DNA from 3 places in the Roseburia sp. 831b genome. Region 1 is predicted to be linked to each of the others. Evidence: predicted binding sites of a transcription regulator. Region 1 holds the regulator's gene; each other region holds the start of a gene.
The links. Region 1 encodes HrcA, which represses chaperone genes, less so after heat shock. Its sites were predicted from a motif close to TGTTAGCACTCNNNNNNNNNGAGTGCTAACA; they were not measured.
Positions count from the first base shown of each region.

Region 2: BIV16_RS13695 (Hsp20/alpha crystallin family protein) is a predicted target of HrcA. The motif match lies at 4,146-4,176, and genes of this name have one in related genera.
Region 3: groES (co-chaperone GroES) is a predicted target of HrcA. The motif match lies at 4,108-4,138, and genes of this name have one in related genera.

Region 1 is NZ_CP135162.1:839,236-847,592, reverse strand. Features, by position in the region: gene BIV16_RS03745 (IS1634 family transposase) at 1-1,289, shown strand, start outside; gene dnaJ (molecular chaperone DnaJ) at 1,512-2,678, opposite strand; gene dnaK (molecular chaperone DnaK) at 2,962-4,833, opposite strand; gene grpE (nucleotide exchange factor GrpE) at 4,942-5,583, opposite strand; gene hrcA (heat-inducible transcriptional repressor HrcA) at 5,599-6,651, opposite strand; gene BIV16_RS03720 (ABC transporter permease) at 6,957-8,228, opposite strand; gene BIV16_RS03715 (ABC transporter ATP-binding protein) at 8,276-8,357, opposite strand, start outside.
Region 2 is NZ_CP135162.1:2,952,604-2,960,960, forward strand. Features, by position in the region: gene mgtE (magnesium transporter) at 1-698, shown strand, start outside; gene BIV16_RS13685 (hypothetical protein) at 857-1,357, shown strand; gene pta (phosphate acetyltransferase) at 1,858-2,841, shown strand; gene BIV16_RS13695 (Hsp20/alpha crystallin family protein) at 4,256-4,714, shown strand; gene BIV16_RS13700 (hypothetical protein) at 4,986-6,518, opposite strand; gene BIV16_RS13705 (YitT family protein) at 7,156-8,016, shown strand; gene BIV16_RS13710 (GTP pyrophosphokinase) at 8,113-8,357, shown strand, end outside.
Region 3 is NZ_CP135162.1:1,880,759-1,889,115, forward strand. Features, by position in the region: gene BIV16_RS08645 (citrate/2-methylcitrate synthase) at 246-1,583, opposite strand; gene BIV16_RS08650 (MarR family winged helix-turn-helix transcriptional regulator) at 1,561-2,067, opposite strand; gene groL (chaperonin GroEL) at 2,141-3,754, opposite strand; gene groES (co-chaperone GroES) at 3,801-4,085, opposite strand; gene BIV16_RS08665 (hypothetical protein) at 4,298-4,498, opposite strand; partial or broken gene BIV16_RS08670 (transposase) at 4,487-5,864, shown strand; gene BIV16_RS08680 (IS91 family transposase) at 6,117-7,241, shown strand; gene BIV16_RS08685 (MarR family winged helix-turn-helix transcriptional regulator) at 7,457-7,891, opposite strand; gene BIV16_RS08690 (recombinase zinc beta ribbon domain-containing protein) at 8,168-8,357, opposite strand, start outside.

The sequences.
Region 1 (8,357 bases):
CTCTGCTGGAGCCGCCAAAGTATGAAATTCAGGATGTTTACAGAGCTTTGTCTGTAATCGCAGAGGAATCAGATTTCATCCAAAGTGAACTATACAAAAACTCAAACTTCATCTATCCAAGAAATCAGAAGATACTTTACTATGACTGTACAAATTATTACTTTGAGATTGAGGAAGAAAGCGGTTTGAAGCACTATGGAAAAAGCAAAGAGAACCGCCCAAATCCGATTGTTGGTATGGGCCTGTTTATGGATGCTGATGGCATTCCACTTGCATTTAATATTTTTCCAGGCAATCAAAACGAGCAGACAACGCTCAAACCTTTGGAGAAAAAAATCATACAGGATTTCAACTGCAGTGAATTTATTTTCTGTTCAGATGCCGGTCTTGGAAGTGCAAATAACCGAGCGTTTAACAGCATCGGGAATCGGGCTTATGTCATCACGCATTCCCTTAAGAAGATGAAGCAGGAAGACCGTGATATCGCCCTGAATCTAACACAGTTCAGAAAGGTTGGTTCGACAGATTTTATAGATATCAGGACTTTGGACGAAACCGATGAAGAAGTTTTTAACTCCATTTATTACAAAGAAGTTCCTGTTGTTACTGGAGATTTGGATGAAACACTAATCGTTACATACTCACCGAAATATAAAGCTTATCAGCAAAGAATCCGGTCACGTCAAATCGAGCGTGCAGAGATGATTATTAACTCTCCTTGCAAAAAACGAAAGGGCAAAAATCAAAATGATCCAATGCGTTTTGTGAAAAATACTGCCGTAACAAACGATGGTGAGATTGCAGAAAAGAACGTATATGAGATTGATGAGGAACAGATAGCAAAAGAAGAACTTTACGATGGTTTCTATGCGGTTATGACAAATCTGGAGGGAAATATTGAGGAAATCATAAAGATTAACAAGCAGCGCTGGGAAATTGAAGAGAACTTCAGAATTATGAAAACCGAATTCGAAGCAAGGCCTGTGTATGTCAGAAGAGATGACCGGATTAAGGCACATTTCATGACCTGCTATATCAGCCTTCTTCTCTACCGCCTGTTAGAGAAAAAAATAGGAAACAGCTATACAACAGAGCAGCTCATCGAGACTTTACGCTCCATGAAAATGACACTGTTAAATACTGCTAATGGATACGTTCCATCCTACACCCGAACTGAAATAACAGATTCTTTACACCAAACTTTCGGGTTTCGGACCGATTATGAATTTATCAAAAAATCTACGATGCGAAGCATCATCAAGCAGACAAAAGAAATTAACTTACAATAATGTAAAAATATAGCACAATAGCACATATCGCTACGAAATAAAAAACGGCTGTAAGCCTTGATTTTACTGGCTTCACAACCGTTTTCTTGCTTTTCAACTGTCAAAGATGGGATCTTAGGACAATAGGAAATTGTAACGGAAACATATAACACAAGGTGCACACGAAAAAGGACATCTCCTGTATCAGACAGGAAATGTCCTTTTTTCTATCTCTTCCTGGTTTTATAATTCATCAAAAATCTTTCCCATGAAGCCTTTTTTCTTTTTCTCTGTTTTTTCTCCGGAACCGGATTCTTTTGTCAAAGAACCGCCGGATGCCTCATCAAACTGACGAAGCAAATCTTTTGCCTCCGCATTTAAGCCTGTCGGTACCTGAACAACAAGTGTTACATAATGGTCTCCACGTACAGCTTTATTACGCAAGGATGGAACACCTTTTCCTTTTAAACGAATCTTGGTATCTGTCTGTGTACCTGGTTTTACATCGTACAAGATATCTCCATCCACTGTGTTGATTCGGATTGTTCCCCCTAATGCCGCAATCGCGTAGGAAATTGGTGCTGTGGAGAAAATATTCATATCCTGACGCTGGAAAATTGGATGTCTGGATACAATTACTTCAACCAGCAAATCTCCTCTTGGTCCGCCATTTACACCCGGTTCCCCTTTTTCACGGATACGGACACTCTGTCCGTTGTCAATACCGGCTGGAATAGATACCTGAATCTTCTTCTTGCTTGCAATATAACCTGTTCCACGACAATCTGGACACTTCTCACGTACAATCTTACCCTTGCCTCCACAATCCGGACAGGTCTGCACATTCTGAACTGTTCCAAGGAAGGACTGCTGGGTAAAGACAACTTTACCTTTACCACCACATTTTGTACAGGTTTCTGGATTGGTTCCAGGTTTAGCACCTGTTCCATGACAGGTCTTACACTCATCTTTTAATACCATTTCGATTTCTTTTTCACAACCGAAAACAGCCTCTTCAAATGTAATGCGCACGCTTGTACGAAGGTTTGCACCTTTCATAGGGCCACTGTTATCTCTACGTCTAGAACCGCCACCGAAGAAATCTCCGAAAATATCTCCAAAGATATCTCCCATATCCATGCCGGAGAAATCGAATCCACCAGCTCCTGCTCCTGCGCTTCCGTCAAATGCAGCATGACCGAACTGATCGTATTGTCTTCTCTTTTCTGCATCACTTAATACAGCATAAGCTTCCTGCGCCTCTTTAAACTTCTCCTCACACTCCTTATCACCTGGATGCATATCCGGATGATATTTCTTCGCAGTGGTACGGAACGCCTTCTTAATCTCGGCCTCAGTCGCATTCTTTGGAACGCCTAATACCTCATAATAATCTCTCTTATCTGCCATAACTTTTTCCTCTAATATCACTCATCCATCTTACAATACAGTAAGGTTTCCAGATACATCCATACCTGGAAACCCCTCTATCCATACATCTAACAACTCTAAAGTTTGCTGCCTTTGCAAACTTTGTAGAATTGTTAGTCATTCTTCGGCGACGCACCCTCTGGTTCGTTGTCGATTTTAGAATGACTCAGAAGTTTGCTGCCTTTGCAAACTTTGTAGAATTGTTAGTCATTCTTCGGCGACGCACCCTCTGGTGCATCGCCGACTTTAGAATGACTCAATTCTATACTTCCTTGTAGTCTGCATCTACAACATCATCATCTGCCTGTGTAGCACCTGCCTGAGCACCACCCATATCTGGGCCAGCACCAGCTGCTCCCTGAGCTGCCTGAGCCTGTTCGTACATCTTAGCAAATACTTTCTGAGCGCTCTGTGTTAATTTCTCCTGAGCTGCTTTTAACTCAGCGATGTCAGCGTCTGTCATGTCTTCTGCATTCTGATGAGCATCTAAGAATGATTTTACTGCATTTAAGTCTGCTTCTACTTCTGCTTTGTCGTTTGCGTCAACCTGATCACCAACCTGGTCTAATGCCTGCTGTGTCTGGAATACGAAGGAATCAGCATCGTTTCTTGCATCGATTGCTTCTTTTCTCTTCTTATCCTGTGCTTCGAACTCAGCAGCTTCTTTTACAGCCTTATCGATTTCATCATCAGACATAGATGTTCCGGATGTGATTGTGATGTGCTGTTCTTTTCCTGTACCAAGATCTTTTGCAGATACGTTTACGATACCGTTTGCATCAATATCGAATGTAACTTCAATCTGTGGAACACCACGACGTGCTGGTGGGATACCATCCAGACGGAACTGTCCAAGGGATTTGTTATCTCTTGCGAACTGTCTCTCACCCTGTACAACGTTGATATCAACGGCTGTCTGGTTATCTGCTGCTGTAGAGAAGATCTGGCTCTTCTTGGTAGGAATTGTTGTATTTCTCTCAATCAATCTTGTAGCAACACCACCCATTGTCTCGATAGATAAGGATAATGGAGTTACATCAAGAAGTAAGATTTCGCCTGCACCGGCATCTCCTGCTAATTTACCACCCTGGATAGAAGCACCAAGTGCTACACATTCATCTGGGTTTAAGGATTTGCTTGGCTCTTTGCCTGTTAACTGTCTTACTTTATCCTGTACAGCTGGGATACGTGTAGAACCACCAACTAATAATACCTGACCTAAATCAGCGTTTGTAAGTCCTGCATCCTGCATAGCTTTCTGTACTGGAATAGCTGTTCTTTCTACTAAGTCGTGTGTCAATTCATCAAATTTTGCTCTTGTGAGGTTCATATCGAAATGTTTTGGTCCCTCAGCTGTTGCTGTGATGAATGGTAAGTTGATGTTTGTAGTTGTAGCAGAAGATAACTCTTTCTTTGCTTTCTCTGCTGCTTCTTTTAATCTCTGAAGTGCCATCTTATCGGTTGATAAGTCAACACCTTCTGCTTTCTTGAATTCATCAATCATCCACTGTGTAATCTTGTTATCAAAATCATCACCACCAAGGTGTGTATCACCGTTTGTAGATAATACTTCGATAACACCGTCACCGATTTCGATAATAGATACATCGAATGTACCACCACCTAAATCATATACCATGATTTTCTGTTCTTTTTCGTTGTCAAGACCGTAAGCTAATGCTGCTGCTGTAGGCTCGTTGATGATACGTTTTACATCAAGACCTGCAATCTTACCAGCATCTTTGGTTGCCTGACGCTGAGCATCGTTGAAGTAAGCAGGTACTGTGATAACAGCTTCTGTTACTTTTTCTCCTAAATATCCTTCTGCATCTGCTTTTAATTTCTGAAGAATCATAGCGGAAATCTGCTGTGGAGAATACTGTTTGTCATCGATTGTTTTCTTGTAATCTTCACCCATATGTCTCTTGATAGAAGAGATTGTCTTGTCAGCGTTTGTAACAGCCTGACGTTTTGCAGGTTCACCGACTAATCTTTCTCCTGTTTTTGTAAATGCAACGATAGATGGTGTTGTTCTTGCACCTTCCTGGTTTGCGATAACGGTAGGTTTTCCACCTTCCATAACAGCTACACAACTGTTTGTTGTTCCTAAGTCAATACCAATGATTTTACTCATGATCTTTTCCTCCTATTATAAAATGAAACTTAATTTACTTGTTCTTATGAGCATTTGCTCTTATCTAAATTTTATCTATTGTTTGAATTATTTATGCAACAGATAAAATTAGTTTGCCACTTTTACCATGCTGTGTCTTACAACTGCATCACGGTACATATAACCTTTCTGAAGTTCCTCTGCGATTACATTTTCGCCAAGTTCTTCATCTTCCACATGCATCACTGCGTTATGGAAATTTGGATCAAATTCCTGACCAACTGCCTCGATTGGTTTTACTCCAATCTCCTCTAATACGGTCATCATCTGTTTGTAGATTTTATCCATTCCGGCTACGAATGCATCTTCTTTATTCTCTTCCGGGACTGCTGCAAGACCTCTTTCGAAGTTATCAACAACTGGTAAAATCTTTTCTACAACTGTTTTAGCACCCATATCATACATCTGGGATTTTTCTTTTTCAGAACGTTTTCTAAAGTTATCAAATTCTGCCATCTGACGTTTCAAACGATCGTTTAAATCTTCAATCTGTTCGTCTTTTTTGTCCTTTTTCTTTTTGAAAAATCCTTTCTTCTCATCGGAAGCTGAATCGTCTGATTCGCTTTCTTCCTCTGTCTGTTCTGTATGTTCCTCGGAAGTTTCTTCTTCGGTAGAAGTGGTGTCTTCCGCTGTTGTCTCTTCAGATTCTGCTGCTTCTTTTTCTAAATCTTCTAAAACTTCTTCTAAAACTTCTTCTTTATTCTCTGCCATCATCCAGCCACCTTTCTATTCTAACTCATTCTTTTGTTTATCTAAAATTCCATCTAAAGAATTTTTCAGCGTTTTTAAATTATCCATTACTTTTTCATAATCCATTCGCTTCGGTCCGACAATTCCAATCGTTCCTCGAACACCCTCGCCAAGCTCGTAGGTTGCTGTCACAACACTGCAATCTTTCATGGTCTGAATCGGGCTTTCATTTCCGATATAAACCTGTATTCCGGTATTCTCCTCATCCAAAAGATTCTCTGTCACAAGGCTTGCTAACTGTTGTTTCTCTTCGAATGTGGAAATCAGTTCACTTGCTTTCTCCGAATCACTTAATTCCGGATACTTGAAAAAGTTTGTTGCACCGCTTGTATAGATTCGAATGTCATCATCTGCTCCCATCGTCTCTGCAATGGTATCTAACACATTACTGATAATGTCGCTATGGATTCCTGCCTGCTCTTTCAGTTTTGCGATTGTGGCAAGATTGATATCCTGCAATGCAAGACCATTCAAATTGGAATTCAGTAGGATGTTCAGTTTCAACATCGTCTCATTGTCGATTGGCTCTGAAACAGAAATCATCTTGTTCTTTACGATGTTGCCCTCTGTTACGATTACTGCAAGAATCTGATCATCCTGCACGTTCGACAACTGAATGAATTTCACCTTGTTCTTATGATAGGATGGCGCCGATACCATGGTCGCATAGTTGGTATTTGTCGCAAGTATTTTTGCAACTTTCTGTAAGACCTGTTCCATCTTCTCGGTATGTTCGATTACAAAATCCTTCATGTCGGACACTTCCTGATTCTTCTCTGCCATCAGATTGTCCACATAGAAACGATATCCTTTATCCGATGGAATTCGTCCTGCCGAAGTATGTGGCTGAACAATGTATCCTAATTCCTCTAAATCTGCCATCTCATTTCGGATTGTTGCAGAACTTAGATTCAAATCTGTATACTTGGAAATTGTTCTAGAACCAACCGGCTCACCAGTTTCCATATAGTTCTTGATGATTGCATTTAAAATTTTAGTTTTTCGATCATCTAATTCGAACTCTTCCATGTCATCGCTCCTGTCTTTCTCTTAGAACTTGGTACTTTTTCTCACAAGCTTTCAGATTTGTTAGCACTCATTAATGCGGAGTGCTAATATCCTTGTATTTAAGATAGCACCATCATATTTCTTTGTCAACACTCATTTCAAAAAAATTTCTTTTTTTTCGATTTTTTTCTAAAAAAGAAAACCAGCGACCTTTGCTTTTAACTTTTATGCAAAAATCACCGGTTTCTTCTATATAATAATCTTTTCTACATACGCCCTTCTTTTTTCTCTATCTGTTCTATCCGAAACAAATCTTCAACACGCTTTTATTCGTAGCGGAGTGCGTCAATGACCTCCATCTTAGATGCCTTGTTCGCAGGATAGTATCCGAAAAATACACCTGTGAGCATTGAGAAGAACAAGGACAATAAGATTGCGGTGAGTGATGGATGAACGGACATGATAATGTACTGGGAGTATTCCGAGTAGGCAGACTGAATAATCAGTCCTGCAACTTTTCCTAACAGGAATCCATTTAAAATGCCAAGTGTAATTCCAATCATTCCACCAATCAGGCAAAGAACAATCGCCTCAATCACAAACTGCATACGAATCACTTTTCGTTTTGCTCCAAGTGCCATACGAACACCAATTTCTCTTGTACGCTCTGTAATCGATACCAGCATGATATTCATAACACCGACACCACCAACAATCAATGAGATTGCTGCGATTCCGGAAATTGCAACGGTTACAACATTAATCACAACATTAATAATTCCAAGACTAGATGATGCATTGTTCGTTACAATGTTAAAGTTTTCATTGTTCTCATAATACTGATTCAAGAAATCGGATGCATCCTGGGTTGCCTGTTCGATGTCCGCAGTTGAATTAATCAATAAGTTAAACATATCATATCCAACCTGTTCACTTCCCTGCAGTTTTGTCGTTGTCTGATATGGAATCAGCAATGGTGTAGAACGGTCTTTTTCTGGAACAGATGTGTCAATCTTTCCAAAAAGAGCCGAATTATACTTGAAAACACCAACCACAACAAAATCATAGGAATTTCCATCATTTGCATCCACACTGATTTCCTGGCCAATCGGATTTTCATCACCAAAATATTGATTTTGCATAAGGTCTGAAATGACGCAGACATTCTTTCTTCCTTCACAGTCCTTATCGGTAATTCCACGTCCTTCTAATAATTCAAGCTTTAAATAATCAAGATACTCTGATGTCATTCCCTGTACACTAACGTTTGCATAACGTTTACTGTCCTGTCTTACCTGACCATCCGTAAAGTAATTGTTGGCTGCAATCCCCTGAAATTCTCCCGGATATTTTTCTTTGAGTGCATCAATCATCTCCTGTGTGACATAATCACTCTCTTTCATATCTGGATAAATCCAGGTGTCCCAGTCTGCATCATCCTCCGGATATCTTGCTTCCACATAAACAGAAACTGTATTTCCACCAAGCGAATTCATTGTCGAACTTAGTGTACTCTTGATGGAACTACCTATCGTCGTAATGGTAATCACGGCACTGATACCGATGATGATTCCAAGCATCGTTAGAATTGATCTCATTTTATTACTAAATATGCTCGTAATTGCCTCTTTAATATTTTCAAATATCACGCTTTCACACCCCCATTATCCGATATCACGTTACCATCACGGATTGTCACAATACGCTGTGTCTCTGCCGCAAGTTCC
Region 2 (8,357 bases), 1.0 Mb from region 1:
TCCCGGTTCTGGATAATGGAAAAAGAATCATCGGTGTCATCACAGCCCAGGATATCGTTGAGGTTGTCGATGAGGAAATGGGAGAGGATTACGCAAAATTAGCAGGTTTGACGGCAGAGGAAGATTTAAAGGAACCTTTGCTAGAGAGTATGAAAAAAAGAATTCCCTGGCTTATCATTTTATTAGGTCTAGGACTCGTGGTATCAACAGTTGTTGGAATGTTTGAAAAAGTAGTGGCAGAACTGACCATTGTCATCTGTTTCCAGTCCCTGATTTTAGATATGGCAGGAAATGTCGGAACACAGTCACTTGCGGTTACCATCCGTGTTTTGATGGATGAAAACCTTTCCGGAAAACAGAAGTTGTATCTGGTTGGAAAAGAAATGCGTATCGGTCTTGCAAATGGTTTGCTATTAGGACTGCTATCTTTTGTCTTTATCGGGTTATATGTGATGATTGCAAAACACGGAACACCGGGATTTTCTTTTGCGGTGTCCGGCTGTATCGGAATTGCGCTTGTGACAGCGATGGTGATTTCCAGTTTTACCGGAACAATTATTCCAATGTTTTTCCATAAGATAAAAGTTGACCCGGCAGTGGCATCCGGTCCGTTGATTACGACCATCAATGACCTGGTTGCAGTTGTGACTTACTACGGACTGACTTGGATTCTGTTGATTCAAATGCTCGGTTTTTAGGAAAAATGCCGAACGCAGACGAAAACCGGCGAAGATGAAACTGCTATTTGGGGAAACAATATATTATAATAGAAGAGACAGGATAAGTGAATGACCATTTTGGCTCGAAAAGCTGGAAGATAGAACGACAGAATTGGCTAGAAACGGGAGGATAAAAAATGTGGGATAAAATTCGAAAATTTTTATATGAAGTGTGTGACATCATGGAACTTTTGATGGCAGTTGCAGTTGTGGCAGGTCTTGTCATTGCAGTGGTATCGCTGGTGCCGGATTTACAGCATTATTGGGCAAACCGCACGCATGAAGGGGAGTTCCTGATTTATCTGGACGCCGTATTCAATATCGTAATCGGAATTGAGTTTATGAAGATGTTATGTAAACCAAACTCCGCAAACATCATCGAAGCGCTGATTTTTTTGATTGCACGACACATGATTATTGGAACCACAACAGCGGGAGAAGATTTGCTGTCTATTATCAGTATCGCAATCCTGTTCTTATTCCGCAGATTCATGTTAATGACAAAGCCAAACAAAAATCAGAAGCTGCCAAATCTTTTTCATGTAATCAAGGCAATGCAGAGTCCGGAAGTGCGGGATATGATAATCGAGGCAGAGGAAAAAGATTTAAGACACACGGAACACAAGAAAGAAGACTAAGGCATGCAGAACACAGGGAAGAAGATGCTGAGAAAACATTAGAAAATCTTAGACTTTTCTTATGTTTGCTCATCGGAACAAAATTGCCTTGTCATTGTGCAATTTGCCAGTAAGAAAACTGTAAGCAACCTTTTGACACCAAAGTCTGAGAAATAAATCACACAGAATACAATGAAAAATACAAGAAAAGCAGGCTGATTGTAAGGGGAGAATGATACACAGAATGCGAAGGAAAGTAAAGAATGGGGAAAAACAAAAGAGAGATTTTTTCTGAAATAGAACACAGATTGAGAGAAAATCTCAAATAGAATTGAAAAATTCCTGTTAATTTTTTCACAAAGTTTTATTTTAGCAGAAATGTGCCTAAATGTCAAATAAAAGTGCATTTTATCAGATACAAGCATTGAAATATTTAGTTTCTGCTATATAATGAAGGTAAATCGTGCGTTTTGCACAGTAATCTTAAACACATTATAAAATAGAAAAGTGAGGAAAATAAAATGTTCGGATTTGGTCAGTTAATCGAGATCCTAAAAAAAGATCCTAAGAAAATCGTCTTTACAGAAGGAAACGATCCTCGTATCTTAGAGGCAGCTTCCAGACTTTTAGCAAGCAGCTTCCTTCACCCAATCCTTGTTGGTAATCCAGACGAAATCAACAAAGTTGCAGAGGAAAGTGGATTTAATATTCGTGGAGCAGAGATCATCGACCCAAACAATTATGATAGATTTGACGAGATGGTAGATTTATTCTGCGAACTTCGTAAAAGCAAAGGTGTTACACCAGAGCAGGCAAGAGGAATTCTTTCCCAGGCAAACTACTTTGGAACAATGTTAGTAAAAATGGGTGTAGCTGATTCCCTTCTTGGTGGAGCTACATATTCCACAGCAGATACAGTTCGTCCTGCATTACAGTTAATCAAGACAAAACCAGGCAACAGCATCGTATCTTCTTGCTTTATCTTAGTTCGTCCATCTGCTACAGGTGAGAACGAAGTATTGGCAATGGGTGACTGTGCAATCAACATTCATCCAACAGAAGATGAATTAGTTGAAATCGCTGGAGAATCTGCAGAGTGTGCAAGAATTTTCGGTGTAGATCCTAAGGTTGCATTCTTAAGCTACTCAACACTTGGTTCCGGAAAAGGTGAAGATGTTGACAAAATGCGTAATGCAGCTCACAAAGCAAAAGAAAAATATCCAAACCTTCCAATCGAAGGCGAGATTCAGTTCGATGCAGCAGTATCTCCACGTGTTGCTCGTACAAAATGCCCTGAATCAGAAGTTGCAGGACATGCAAATACATTTATCTTCCCAGATATCAACGCTGGTAACATTGGCTACAAGATTGCACAGCGTCTTGGTAACTTCGAAGCTTACGGACCAATCTTACTTGGTTTAAATGCTCCAATCAATGACTTATCCCGTGGATGTAACGCGTCAGAAGTATACTCCATGGCAATCATTACTGCAGCATTAGCATAATAATCGCTAGAAATCATATAAAAATATACCCAATGAAAAGCGGTATCCGAAGGAAACTTTGGATGCCGCTTTTCTTGTCGGAGAAGATGTTAGGGATGTAGAGGTTCTTGTTATATAGGACGGCAGGAAGATAGCTTTTGTTGTTATATAGGACAGAAAAAGTATAGCTTTCGTTGTTATACAGTGCAGCAGGAAGATAACTTTTCTTGGCATATAAGGTACTGGGAAAAAACTTTTCCTATACTACAAGATTCGTAGAGATTGCTTTTTGGCATAGAATTTTGTTGTTCTACTGTTCCACGGATATTTGCATTCGTGGTGCGTTTACAATGTCTGGAGAACTTGAATTGGAGTGAGAATCTAGAAAAGTGCATGAAAACACCCAAAGACGTTAAGGCAATGGAGTAGAGATTTTCAAAAATCGTAGAAAACACCTAAAGACGTCAAGTCAATGGAGTGGAAAACTTCAGAAATCAGGAAAAACACCTAAAGCTAGGAAAGCAATGGAGTGGAGATTTCCCAAAATCGCAGAAAACACCTAAAGACGTCAAGTCAATGGAGTGGAAAATTTCAGAAATCAGGAAAAACACCTAAAGCCATTTAAGCAATGGAGTAGAAATTTCCCAAAATCGCAGAAAACACCTAAAGTCATAAATATAAACTACTATCTATATAGTGGACACGTAGTTAAAAAAATCCCCTCTTTTTAAAGGTGATACCTAGATAAAGGACGTACATTCTACGCTATAATATTAAATTCACATGAATTTTAAGCCGACGAAAATCCTGAGAATACCAAGTCAACTGAATTCCCCAGAATTCTAAGCCAGCTCAACTCAAAAAATACCAGATCAACTGAATTCATAAGGATTCTAAGCCAACTCGTCTCCCAAGAATTCTAGCCAATTCAATTCATGAGAATTCCAAGCTAACTTACCTTCCAAGAATACAAAGCCAACTCACCTCCCAAGAATTCCAGTCCGCCCGAATCCCATCCGGGGATTCCAAACCCCTGCCCTTTTGCGTTGGAATATCACTATGCAGAAGCAGACCGCGAAAGAGAACCGCCAAGCCTCCTTTTCATCTGGGAATATTGCTAAATGAAATAAGTGACGTAAAAACAAGTCATCGAGCTTATAATCTATAAAGAAAACGGTCACTTGAAAGTGCAATAATAAAAATACACTTGTAGTTATACACAAAATAATGTGGATAATGTTGGTAAGTGCGGGATAATTAACTTAATAAATGGAAATATTCTGAAAATATAATGGAAAAATAAATTAAATCTAAATAAATTATAAAATTAGCACTCACCTATTGACAGTGCTAATAAAAAGGTCTATAACGTAGTTACAAGGTAAGAACAAGAAAGCTTATCGCAAAGAATAAGAATAGAAAGAGGGAAACGATTATGTTAAGACCAAGTATTTTTAGTAATAATTTTGTAGATAATATGTTTGATGACTTTTTCGATGATTCTTTCATGCCGACGATGTCGGCTATGCCAAGCCAGTATGCCCGCACAACAGGCGCTATGAGCACAGATGTACGGGAGACAGATAATGCTTACTATATAGATATGGAACTTCCTGGATTTGCAAAAGAGGATGTTCAGGCAGAACTGAAAGATGGTTATCTGACCATCAATGCTGCACACAATGAGAATAAAGAAGAAAAGAACAAAGAAGGAAAGTTCATACGAAGAGAACGTTACACCGGAAGTTATCAGAGAAGCTTCTACGTTGGCGAGCAGATGACGCAGGAAGATATCAAAGCTAAATTCAACAATGGTATTTTGACGGTTGAAGTTCCAAAGAAAGAAGCAAAGCCGGAAGTAGAACAGAAGAAATACATTACGATTGAAGGCTAAATAATTTTGGAAGGTTATCTGAAGCAGAAAAGGTTAACTGAAAATCAAGAATTGTGAAAAGATATGGAAACTGTCCAGTTGCAATCGTTTCAATACAAATAGATGAAAAAGGTGCTATACCAAGTGAGGAAACTCTAAGGTATAGCATCTTTTTGCTTTTGCAGAAAGTGCTGCTTTTACATAGAGGAAAGCTTTCTATAAGGATGCGACGGGAACACATTTTAAAAGGGCAGTATACATAATTAGGTATTTATTGCTCCGACCAGTTAAGTTATTCTGCTTGTATGTTGTCTGACAAGTTTTCGTAATCATCCATTTGTTTGCTGACCCAGTTCATGGTATCTTGATAAATCTGTCCAAACGAGGTGCCAAGAATTTTTTCAAAATCGCCATTGGTGGTTGAGAGCGCGGCAAGTTTGTCAAATCCATAGGTGTCCGTGATATATTTTGCCATTGAGGCGGATTCGGAGTAACCGATATCTGATATGGCAGGAACATTCAAATTGCCGGTCGCAGGATCAAAACGTTGGGAATAACGTTCAAGAGCCTGGCGATAGGTACCAAGAGTGCCAGAATAACAATCGTTTTTATCATCCCAGTAGCCTCTCTCTCGAATAAGATTTTTTCCGATATAGGAAACATAGGCAATACTGCTTTCGCGGTTCTCTAACTCAATATTGGCCATAACGGTTGGAAACCATTCTACCAGGTATGGGTGTTGTATCGTAGGCACAATTTTATCAGGACCATATGTCAGATGATGACAATATTCGTGTAAGAGACAATAGGGCACTTCATACCAGCCTAATACAACCTTTATGGTTTCCTCATCAGGAAAATAACAAGAACGGGAAGTATTGACGTCATGCTCTTTTTCAAATTGTGTTAAAATGTAAACCTTATTTAAGTTTTCCGGGAGGTATCCACCGAGATAATCTCTTGCATCTTGAAAGTCTAGAACACGTAGGGGTTCGATAATATTATAATTTTTTACCATATTAAGGTAACCGATTGCAGCAACATCTGCATCTTCCCATAGCCAGATGGCATCGTCGGATTCGATTCGGTAGGTACAGGAATCTTTTGCGTGGTCGGTATGATTATAGCCAAAATTAATTTTTCCAAGTTCGGAGTAAGCCGAATCGCAACCGATGCTTTTCAGCCACTTATTTTTTTCATTCACAAGGGATTCATGATCGTAAGATTGCTCTAACGAGTGACATAACTTTTCGTAGGCATCAAAGGAATAGGAATCCACATACCAAAGAGAAAAAGCTTTCACCGATTCTTTTTCAATGGCAGAATCCTCCTGTGAAAAATAAGTTGTTTCCAACATTGGAAGTGTAAAATCTAAAAGGTACAGGTGCTCCTTGTCGCTGTAAAAGGATTGAAGTTCGTTGGTGTGTGTATCGGAATTGTCATAGGAAAGGATGCCATTATCGATACAATATGCGAAAAACAGGCCATACTGCTCCGCGCAGGAAGTATTGCCTGGATGCGTTTTCTTTACGAGACACCATAAATCATCGAAAGTGAGCGTTTTCCCATCCGTGATGCATAAAGGAGTGTGAAAAGAGGCATTATTATCGGATTGAAACCCAAGGTAAACGGTCAGGTCTTGGGTAGGAGAATCGAAAAAAGAATCTGTGTAGGAAATAAAATCGGAGATTTTTCCGATAAGTTCCTTGGCACTTTCTTCGTCAAAGTTCTCTGAATTAAAATCATATTCGATTCCCTGGTAGGTTGTGTAGGTGCTAAAACCATGCCATTTCCCTGGAAAAATTTCCTTTTCCTTCCATTCCACTGTATCAATGTCAAAGTTTTTTATATGTGGGCAATGAGCCCGTCCTATAAAAAGGACAAGAAATAAGAGAAAAACGAATATGAATGAAGCTTGTAATTTTTTGTGTCGCATATATGTACTTTATTCATAATGATGATATTGGGCTATTTTTTCAAAAATAGGATTCAGGTGTCAAAAGGCAGCTTACAGGTTTCTTGTTGGTAAATTGCACAATGCCAAGTCTATTTTGTTCCGATGAGTGAACATAAGAAAAATCTAAGTATGCCTGATACAGATTATTTCAGAGTGACGTGCCCGGAATTCAACGAGCCATCCTTGGCTCGTGAAGCCTTGTTCTGCCGTCCGTGGCAGAACATCACTGGGTATTTTGGGGCATACTAAGATTTTCTAATGTTCCCTCAAAGTCACAAAAAAGTCTTGCCTTTGAGCAATTTCCCAGCGACTAACTTGTGAGCAGCCTTTTGCCCCCGAATCTAGCATAAGTAAAATTGTAATACAAAAGCGAGACTGTGGGAATAACATAAATGGAAACATGTAAATTTCTATTCGTAAAATCTTTCCCCAACAGTCTACAAAAACCGGGAAACCCATGTTATAATAATTTTGACATAAAATGAGAAAGGCATGGTTATTTCACATGACAAAACACGAAAAAGTACAGGTTGTTTATGAGTACTTTATTTTAACGATAGCAACCCTGATTCAGGTTGCCGGAATCTATGTATTTAAGTTCCCGAATAATTACTCCTTCGGTGGAGTTACCGGTATGTCCATCGTGCTCGCAAAAGGACTGCCGCTGACACCCGGTACAATTACATTTGTAATTAATATGGTACTTTTGATATTGGGCTTTCTGTTCCTTGGAAAATCGTTTGGAATCAAGACGGTATATGTCAGTGTCCTAATGTCTGTTGCGCTGTGGGCGGCAGAAATCATTTTCCCAATGAAAGCGCCACTGACAACACAGCCGGTGCTGGAACTGATTTATGCGATTGTTCTGCCTGCATTCGGCTCGGCAATTCTGTTTAACGTAGGAGCATCCAGCGGTGGTACGGATATTATTGCGATGATTTTGAAAAAGTATACGCATCTGAATATTGCGAGTGCACTTTTTTGCGTCGATTTATTTATCGTCATTGCATCCTGTTTTGTGTTTGATGCGCAGACAGGTCTTTTTTCCATGTGCGGTCTTCTTGCAAAATCACTCGTCGTGGATAACGTGATTGAGAGCATAAATTTATGTAAATATTTTACGATTGTGTGTGACAATCCGCAGCCAATCTGCGATTTTATCATGAAGGATTTGAACCGGAGCGCGACGATTTATCATGCGGAAGGGGCTTACCAGCATAATCAGAAAACCGTTATTTTAACTGTTTTAAAAAGAAGGCAGGCGGTGGAATTGCGTAACTTCATCAAGAGAAATCAGCCGACTGCATTTATCGCAATTACCAACAGCAGTGAGATTATTGGAAAAGGATTTCGCGGTTTCAACTAAAACTTTCATAAAAACTTTAGAATGTATTAATGGGGAATTTACTTCTGTTTGTTATAATAACAGTATCAAAAATGATTTGCTAAGGAGAAGATAAATATGGGAAATCAGAACGCAATGAAACAGAACGGGACGATGCCATTGAATCCCGTGATTATACAACAGCAGGTAATAGAAGTAAATGAAGTTATGCCGGTGACCATTACGGTAAATGATAATATGGAAGAAATTGCAGATATGACAGAGCAATTCTCCCAGACAATCGACCCGATTTTAAGGATGTACAATGCAGCAATGAGCGCAACGACTGCAAGACTTGAGATTATTAAAGATGAATTCAAGTA
Region 3 (8,357 bases), 1.0 Mb from region 1:
ACCTAAAACATTTGGGGCTAAACCCATAAGAAAAATGATTGACCCGAATAAACGTTTCTCCCACTGGATGTCCATATTAGTTCGTTGGGACAATAAAAATGATACAATCTTAACGATGAACCCTTTAGACAGCAAAAAGGGTGTTCAAATGAACACCCCTATGAAGTCTGCTGCTCTTTAATTTATGTATATGCTGACGCATTATTTTATTATTACACCATCTGAAATCTTGATTAGAAAGCTCTCTAACTGAGTCTTTTTTCTTCCATAACACTCATATATGCTGGTCTGATGATTTTATCCGTGCAAATCATCTCTTCTATTCTGTGTGCACTCCAACCGACGATTCTGGCTACTGCAAACATGGCTGTATAAAGTTCTACCGGTATACCCAGCATATCGTAGACAAATCCACTGTAAAAATCTACATTGGGACTGACACCTTTATAGATATGTCTTTTGTCTGCTATGATCTTTGGAGCAAGCATCTCTATATTTTCATACAATTCAAGATCTTTTTGCCTTTTCTTTTCCTCTGCCAGTTGTTTTACATAATCTTTAAATACTCTCTCCCTCGGATCAGAAATAGAATACACTGCATGTCCCATTCCATAGATTAAGCCCTTATGGTCAAATGCATCTTTATCAACAATCCTTCTTAAGTATGCTTCTATCTCATCCTGATCTGAATAATCCTTTATATGCGCCCTAATATCATCCATCATTTCCATTACCTTAATGTTGGCGCCTCCGTGTTTTGGTCCTTTTAGCGAACACATTGCTGCTGCCATCGTTGAATAAGTGTCAGACCCAGATGACGTAACGACTCTTGTGGTAAATGTAGAATTATTACCGCCTCCATGTTCCATATGCAAAATGAGTGCCGTATCTAAAACCTTTGCCTCTGTAAGGGTATATTTCCGGTCTGGTCGCAGAAGCATCAATAGATTTTCCGCGGTGGAAAGCTGTTTATCGGGATGATGAATATACATACTCTCATTTTTTTCATAATGATTGTAAGCATTATATCCATATACTGCCAACAATGGGAACTCACTGATGAGCTGGATGCACTGACGCAGCGAATTGCTGACACTTGGTTCTTTTACCTTTTTATCATAAGATGCCAGGGTAAGAATACTTCGGGTCATGGAATTCATGACATCCTCCGAAGGTGCTTTCATAATGACATCCCTTGTAAAATTGGTTGGCAATGTCCTACACTCTCCAATAATTCTATCGAAGCCTTCCTTCTCTCTTTCATCAGGCAGTTTTCCCATCAAAAGAAGATATGCTATTTTTTCAAATCCAAACTCATTTTGTCCTAAACAATGAATCAAATCTTCCACTCGATAGCCCCGGTACCACAATTCCCCATCGCAGGGAATCTTCTGATTATCAACAATTTTTGAAGACACTATTTTTGATATGTTGGTAAGTCCTGTAAGGACACCTTTCCCATTTTCATCTCTAAGCCCTTTGTTTACGCCATATTCTTCAAATAACCGCGGAGCAATGTTATCATTTTTCAGACAAACTGCTTCCAATTCTTCAAAATAATCATTCATCTGCTCCGTTGTCATCTCTATTCACCTCCAGATTCTCCACCTCACTGCTCATAATAGTTTCCAACTGCTTCATAAGCTGTAGTAACTGAATCAAATTATCCTTTCCAAACTTTTCGAACACCTTCCCGTAATACTTCTTAAGTGTTTCTTCCTGCGCCCTTAACAGGCTTCGTCCGCTTTCAGTAATTGTAACATAGGTGCCCTCACTGCCGTTACCGTCATGAGACCATAATACATATCCTACGTCTCGTAGCTTTTCTACCATTTTAGAAATCTGTCGCATCGTCATCTGAAGCTTGTCCGCTAAATCCTTCAGATAGACTCGTCCTGAATAAATGTCGGATGTCTCCTCCATTGCAATATATTGTAATGCAATGTATTCCGGGATACTCATTTTCATAAAGACATCTTTTCTATGCTCCCGGTTAAACAAGTGCCTTTGGTATATCAATTCGTTGGACAGCTTTATAATATCTGTATTTCCTATAGTTTCTGCCATATTACTCCTCCTTTATTTAAAATAAGGGAAGCAATAGACTGTCACTTCCCTTCGTAAAAGAGAATGGATTATTTTAATAGCCCATTTCCGGTTGTGCCGGCATTGCAGGTGCTGTTTCCTTAATATTTGCCACAGCAGCTTCCGTTGTTAATAAGGTTGATGACACACTAATCGCATTGGAAAGTGCACTTCTTGTAACCTTGACAGGATCAATAATTCCTGCATCGACCATATTGACGTACTGTTCAGAAATTGCATCAAAGCCTATGCCCTCATCTGACTCCTTTACCTTATTGATGATGACAGCACCCTCTAGGCCTGCATTTTCAGCAATGGCACGAAGCGGAGCCTCCAATGCCTTGGCTACAATCTCTGCTCCTGTTCTCTCATCACCCTCCATGCTTGATATCATGTCATATACTGCCTTTTGTGCGTGAACATAAGCAGATCCGCCGCCACTGATGATGCCCTCTGACACAGCAGCCCTAGTGGCATTTAATGCATCCTCTATACGATACTTAGCTTCCTTCATCTCTGTTTCAGTTGCGGCTCCAATCTTAATAACTGCAACACCACCGCCGAGCTTAGCCACCCGGTCTACCAGCTTATCCCTGTCGTACTCAGAAGCATCTGCAGCCTGTCTCTTAATCATTGCGATTCTTTCTTCAATGTCCTGTTTCTTGCCCTCGCCATCCACGATGGTTGTATGTTCCTTTGTTACTTTAACTGATTTCGTCTGTCCAAGCATATCAACTGTGATATCCTTTAATTGCATGCCAAGGTCATCGAGTACTGCCTGTCCACCTGTCAGAATTGCAATATCCTTTAATATCTCCTTACGACCATCACCATACCCCGGTGCCTTTACAGCTACGACCTTGAGTGTGCCTCTCAACCTGTTTACGATTAGTGTTGTAAGTGCTTCACCCTCTACGTCATCTGCAATAATCAGCATTTCTCTTCCCTGCTGCATTACCTGCTCCAATATAGGAAGAATATCCTTTATATTAGATATCTTTTTGTCCGTAATCAAAATGTATGGATGATTCATATTAGCTATCATCTTTTCTTTATCATCACACATGTAAGCAGATAAATAACCGTTGTCAAACTGCATTCCCTCTACAACCTCTATCTCTGTCTGCATCGTCTTTGATTCTTCTATTGTGATGACGCCATTCTCTCCAACCTTTTCCATTGCATCGGCAATCATTGTTCCGACTTCATCATTACCTGCAGATATTGCAGCAACCTTTGCAATGTGATCTTTTCCGGTTACAGGCTTGCTCATTTTAACCAGTGCTTCAATAGTTGTATCTGCTGCTTTCTTCATTCCTTTTCGCAAAATAATTGGATTTGCACCTGCTGCTATATTTTTCATACCCTCGCCTACTAGAGCCTGTGCCAAAACAGTTGCCGTTGTCGTGCCATCTCCTGCAATGTCATTCGTTTTGGTTGCGACCTCTTTCACAAGTTGTGCACCCATATTCTCATAAGGATCTTCCAGTTCAATCTCCTTTGCAATCGTAACACCATCGTTCGTAATCAAAGGAGTTCCGTAAGATTTATCCAATACAACGTTACGTCCCTTAGGTCCGATTGTCACCTTTACTGTATCTGCCAGCTTATCAACGCCTGCTTCCATCTTTTTTCTTGCATCGATATCAAACAAAATTTCCTTTGCCATGTTAATTCCTTCTTTCTACATATAAAATAACTGTATTTTTATTTTACTACTCCACAATTGCAATAATGTCGGACTGATTTACGATGATATATTCCTCATCCTCCAACTTAACATCTGTACCGGAATACTGAGAATAAATCACACGGTCGCCTTCTTTTACCTGCATTTCTGTTTTCTTTCCATTCTTTTCACTTCCAGGTCCTACTGCAATGACAACAGCTGTCTGTGGCTTTTCTTTTGCACTATCCGGTAATATAATTCCGGACTGGGTTTTTTCTTCTGCTTCCTGCTGTTTTAAAACAACACGCTCTCCTAATGGTTTTAACTGCATAATCATTACCTCTTTTCTTTATTGTTAGCACTCTCTTGTATTGAGTGCTACTTATTTTGTAAAAAATATATGCTTCATATGAAGCATATATAAACAGTTTGTTTCCAAACTGTTTGTTTAAAAAGGATTATAGCACATAAAAGACATATGTCAACCCATTTTTTCAAAAGAAATAAAAAAGTGTCTTCGACACTCTCAACTCCCCTAGCCCCTCATTCATGAGGGGTAGGGGTTTTCTTATCTCCTTCTTTATTGTAAAATTCTATAGGCGCTTGCGAAACGCCAAAAGCCGCATAAATACGGCTTTTTTTGTTGTTAAAATAAAATATCTCCTCAAGGTTTATGCTAAAATAGAGTTGTGAGAAACTATCAACCAATCCACCTAAAGGAGATATACCTACATGATAACACATAAACAGCTCTCTTTGGCAGAAGTTTTTGAAGATTGCCAAAATAAATTCGACAACGACAAATACCAGTTCCTTTCTCTTCTTGATGAAGCCATTAACCTTGATGAAATTGTTCCTGTTTCTTTTGTTACTCATTTTCATGCTTCAACCGGAAGACCTCGTAAGCACCAGCTTTATCCAATGCTTAAAGCTTTTCTGATTCAGCGTATATTCTCAATCCCGACTGATATGCTCCTAATCGTTTTCTTGAAATACTCTCAGGAATTACGTGATTTCTGTGGCTTTGATGTTGTTCCTGATGCCTCAAAATTTACCCGTTTTAAACAGGATTTCCTGATGGACTTACAATCTATGTTCGTTCACATGGTTGATATGACCGAACCGATATGCCAAAAACTTGATCCTCATCTGGCGGCTATGACCATCTTCGATACCTCTGGCATTGAAGCCTGGGTGACTGAAAATAATCCAAAATACGCAAACCGTATTATCAAGCAGTTAAAGGCTTTCAAGAAATCCCATAACCTTGATGATTCCTATGATCCTTATAAGGCTGCTTATGGTTCCATGCCTACGCATGCTGCTTCCAATCAGGCAATCCAGCAGATGTACATTAATGGACATTTCTGTTACGCCTATAAGTTTGGCATTGTAACCAACGGACTTGGTATTGTCCGTGATATCACTTTCTATAACAAAGAGTTCCTAAAGGCTCATCCGGATATCGTTGTGGAAAAGAAATCTGACTCTCCTGATGAGGATAAATCTCTTGCCGATTCAAAAGCCCTGCTTCCTGTCCTGGTTGATTTCTTTCAGAAGCATCCGCTTATCGCCCCTAAGACTTTTCTTGGTGATGCTGCTTTTGACACGATTGAAATCTACAAATCTCTTTTCGGTGAAATTGGATTTGAAAAAGCATTTATTCCTCTCCGCGTTAAACTTTCTATGGAAGATAACGGTTATACCATCAACGAAAATGGTGTTCCCTGTTGTCCTCATGATCCTTCGCTTCCTATGAAAAGAGAAGGTAGTAAATCACACTTAAAAAGCAAAATTCCCACGATGAAATTTGTCTGCCCGAAAATGAAATGGGAATACAATAAAGCAGATAAAACAAAACGCCGTGTATGCCATTGTGATAATCCCTGCACAACATCTTCCTGTGGAAGAATGATTTACGTTTATCCCGAAAAGAATCTTCGTGCCTATCCCGGAGTGGAACGGGGGTCAGACGAATGGGAAGAAACATATAAAATCCGTGTAAACGTTGAAAAATCTATTAACCACTTTAAAGACAGCTTTTGCGTAGCTAATCGTAAAACCCAGAACGAAAAAACGCTTCATGCCGATTTACTTTTGGCTGGCATAGCTCAACTTGTTACAGTAATCGTTGCTGATAAAATTCATCAACATCAATACATCCGAAGTCTTAAGCCTTTGATTGCTTAAAATTGAGATTTTATAAATTTTTCTGCTTCATACTAACTATGAAGCCTTTTTGTCATGCCCTAAATGAATGACTGCCACCTTCCATTCCAAGAATCCTGCATTGCAGGATTCTATCCTTGTTTTCAATCAAGATTGCGAACTTGTTTCGCAATTACCTATGTAAAATTCTATTATGAATATATTACAATCCATCTTTACCGATTATTATGAACACATCATTTACCAACTCCATCCTCGTCCTGCTGTCATTGAAAATGTCAACAAGATGATTCATTGTGGTGACTCTTCTCACGGTGGTGCCATGTATGGCTGTCCTCACTGCGGAAATCTTAAATTTGTTCCCTTTCGCTGTAAAAGCCGTTTTTGCCCTTCCTGTGGAAACAAATACAACCAGCTTCGTTCTTTTCAGATGTCCTGCAAGCTCGTTTCCTGTGTTCACCGCCATTGTGTTTTCACCATCCCAGAGGAACTCCGCATTTATTTTCTCAAAGACAGGTCTCTCTTAAATTGCTTATTTCATTCTGTCCGTGACGTTGTCCTTCGTATGTTTTCCAAAATGAATAAAACTGAAAACTTTACTCCCGGATTTATCTGTGTTCTTCACACCTTTGGGCGTGACTTAAAATGGAATCCCCATATCCATGCCCTCATCTCTGAAGGCGGTGCTGGCAACATCACTCCCTGGCGTCCTGTCAAACACTTTGATTACAACTTTCTTCGTAATGCCTTCCGCAAAGTGCTGCTTGAACAGCTCTCCTTCCGTATTGGTCCCACCTTTCGTAAAGTTAAAAATGAAATGTACACAAAACACTCCAATGGTTTTTATGTTCGTGCAAAGCCAAATCTCTGCACTCCTGATATTACCATTAAATACATCAGCCGATACCTCGGCAGGCCTGTTATCGCCACATCACGTATTGATTATTATGACGGCGAAAATGTAACCTTTCATTACACCAGACACGAAGACAACAAAACAGTTACTGAAACCATCCCTGCTTTGAACTTCATCCAAAAACTAATTGTACACATCCCCGAAAAACATTTCAAAATGCTTCGCTACTATGGGATATATGCCAAACATCATAAACAGGAAAAGAATCTCCGTAAATGTATTTCTGCTGAAAAACAACATTTCCTGCGTTCTATCCAGGACTGGCGGCACTCCATTCTTCTCTCTTTCGGATACGACCCTCTCTGCTGTTCCGAATGTGGCACTTCTATGTTGGTTTTAGAAGTTTACCACAAAAAAACTGCACTATTTGAACAATATCGAAAGGTTATGGGATATGGATAACTCCATGCTCATAGTAATTCTTTCTCCATAGTCAGATAGTGCAGCTGTCCTAAACCAAAACAAAAAACTTCATAAACAACGTCATGGCGAATCCACCATTCGCTCTTTTGTCATGTCATTTTTTATTTCAAGTTCATTATACACTATTTCTGACTGTTTGAGAAATTTCCTATAAAGTAAAAAAATTGCACACCGACTACTCGGTGTAACAATTCCTAGTCATTCTCCAACAATCTGTCTATATTATGACTAATCTGCTCAGACACCCGGTTAAATACCGCCAAAGAACTTTCATCAATTCCTTCCACCACCTTGGCGGTTAACTCTGCCCAGAGAATCTCCATTTCCTGACAGAGATGTTCCGACGCATCGGTCAGCTCATATTTCACATATCTACGATCTTTATCATCTCTTTTGCATACAATGTATCCTTGTTTAACAAGATTCTCTAAAGTAGTAGACATATGACCTTTATTCATCTGCGTGTACCGACATATATCCGTCAATGTTGTTATCTCATCATAATGAGATAGCAAATAAACAACTTCCAGTTCCAATCTGTTTAGGTTTGTCTTATTTTTTACATCAACCATAGCTTTTTCAAGAAGACGATTAAACTTTCCACCTCTCAAATTTTTTTCAATATTCATCAAAATTTCACTCCTATTTTGTTTTTATTCTTTTAACAAAATATCAAATTAATCCATCAAAAATTTTTTCATGGGACATCTTGTCGTTTATCATATCATATCGCCTACATTTTTTCCACATAAACCACCCCAGTATTTCACTGCCCGAGTGCCACAGATCCCATTTCTATACTCTTACTTCAAATCCGTTCTTGAATATGAATCTTATATCGTCCTTGGCTTTTACAATCACTTCCTGTACCAAGCTGCTCCAAATCCCGGCATCGAACTCGCAGGTTAAGCCGTCCTGCTTCTCCAAAGTTCGAATGAACCCTTTGAACAATTCTTGCTTTGCCTTCTTTCTATCTGCTCTGCGATGTCATCATACTTAGCTTTTGCCTTTTCATATCTTGCCGTAAGTTCGGCATAGCGTTTTTCATACTCGTCCTGGTCTAATGCCACACGGCTGTTCTCTGCAATGGCAATC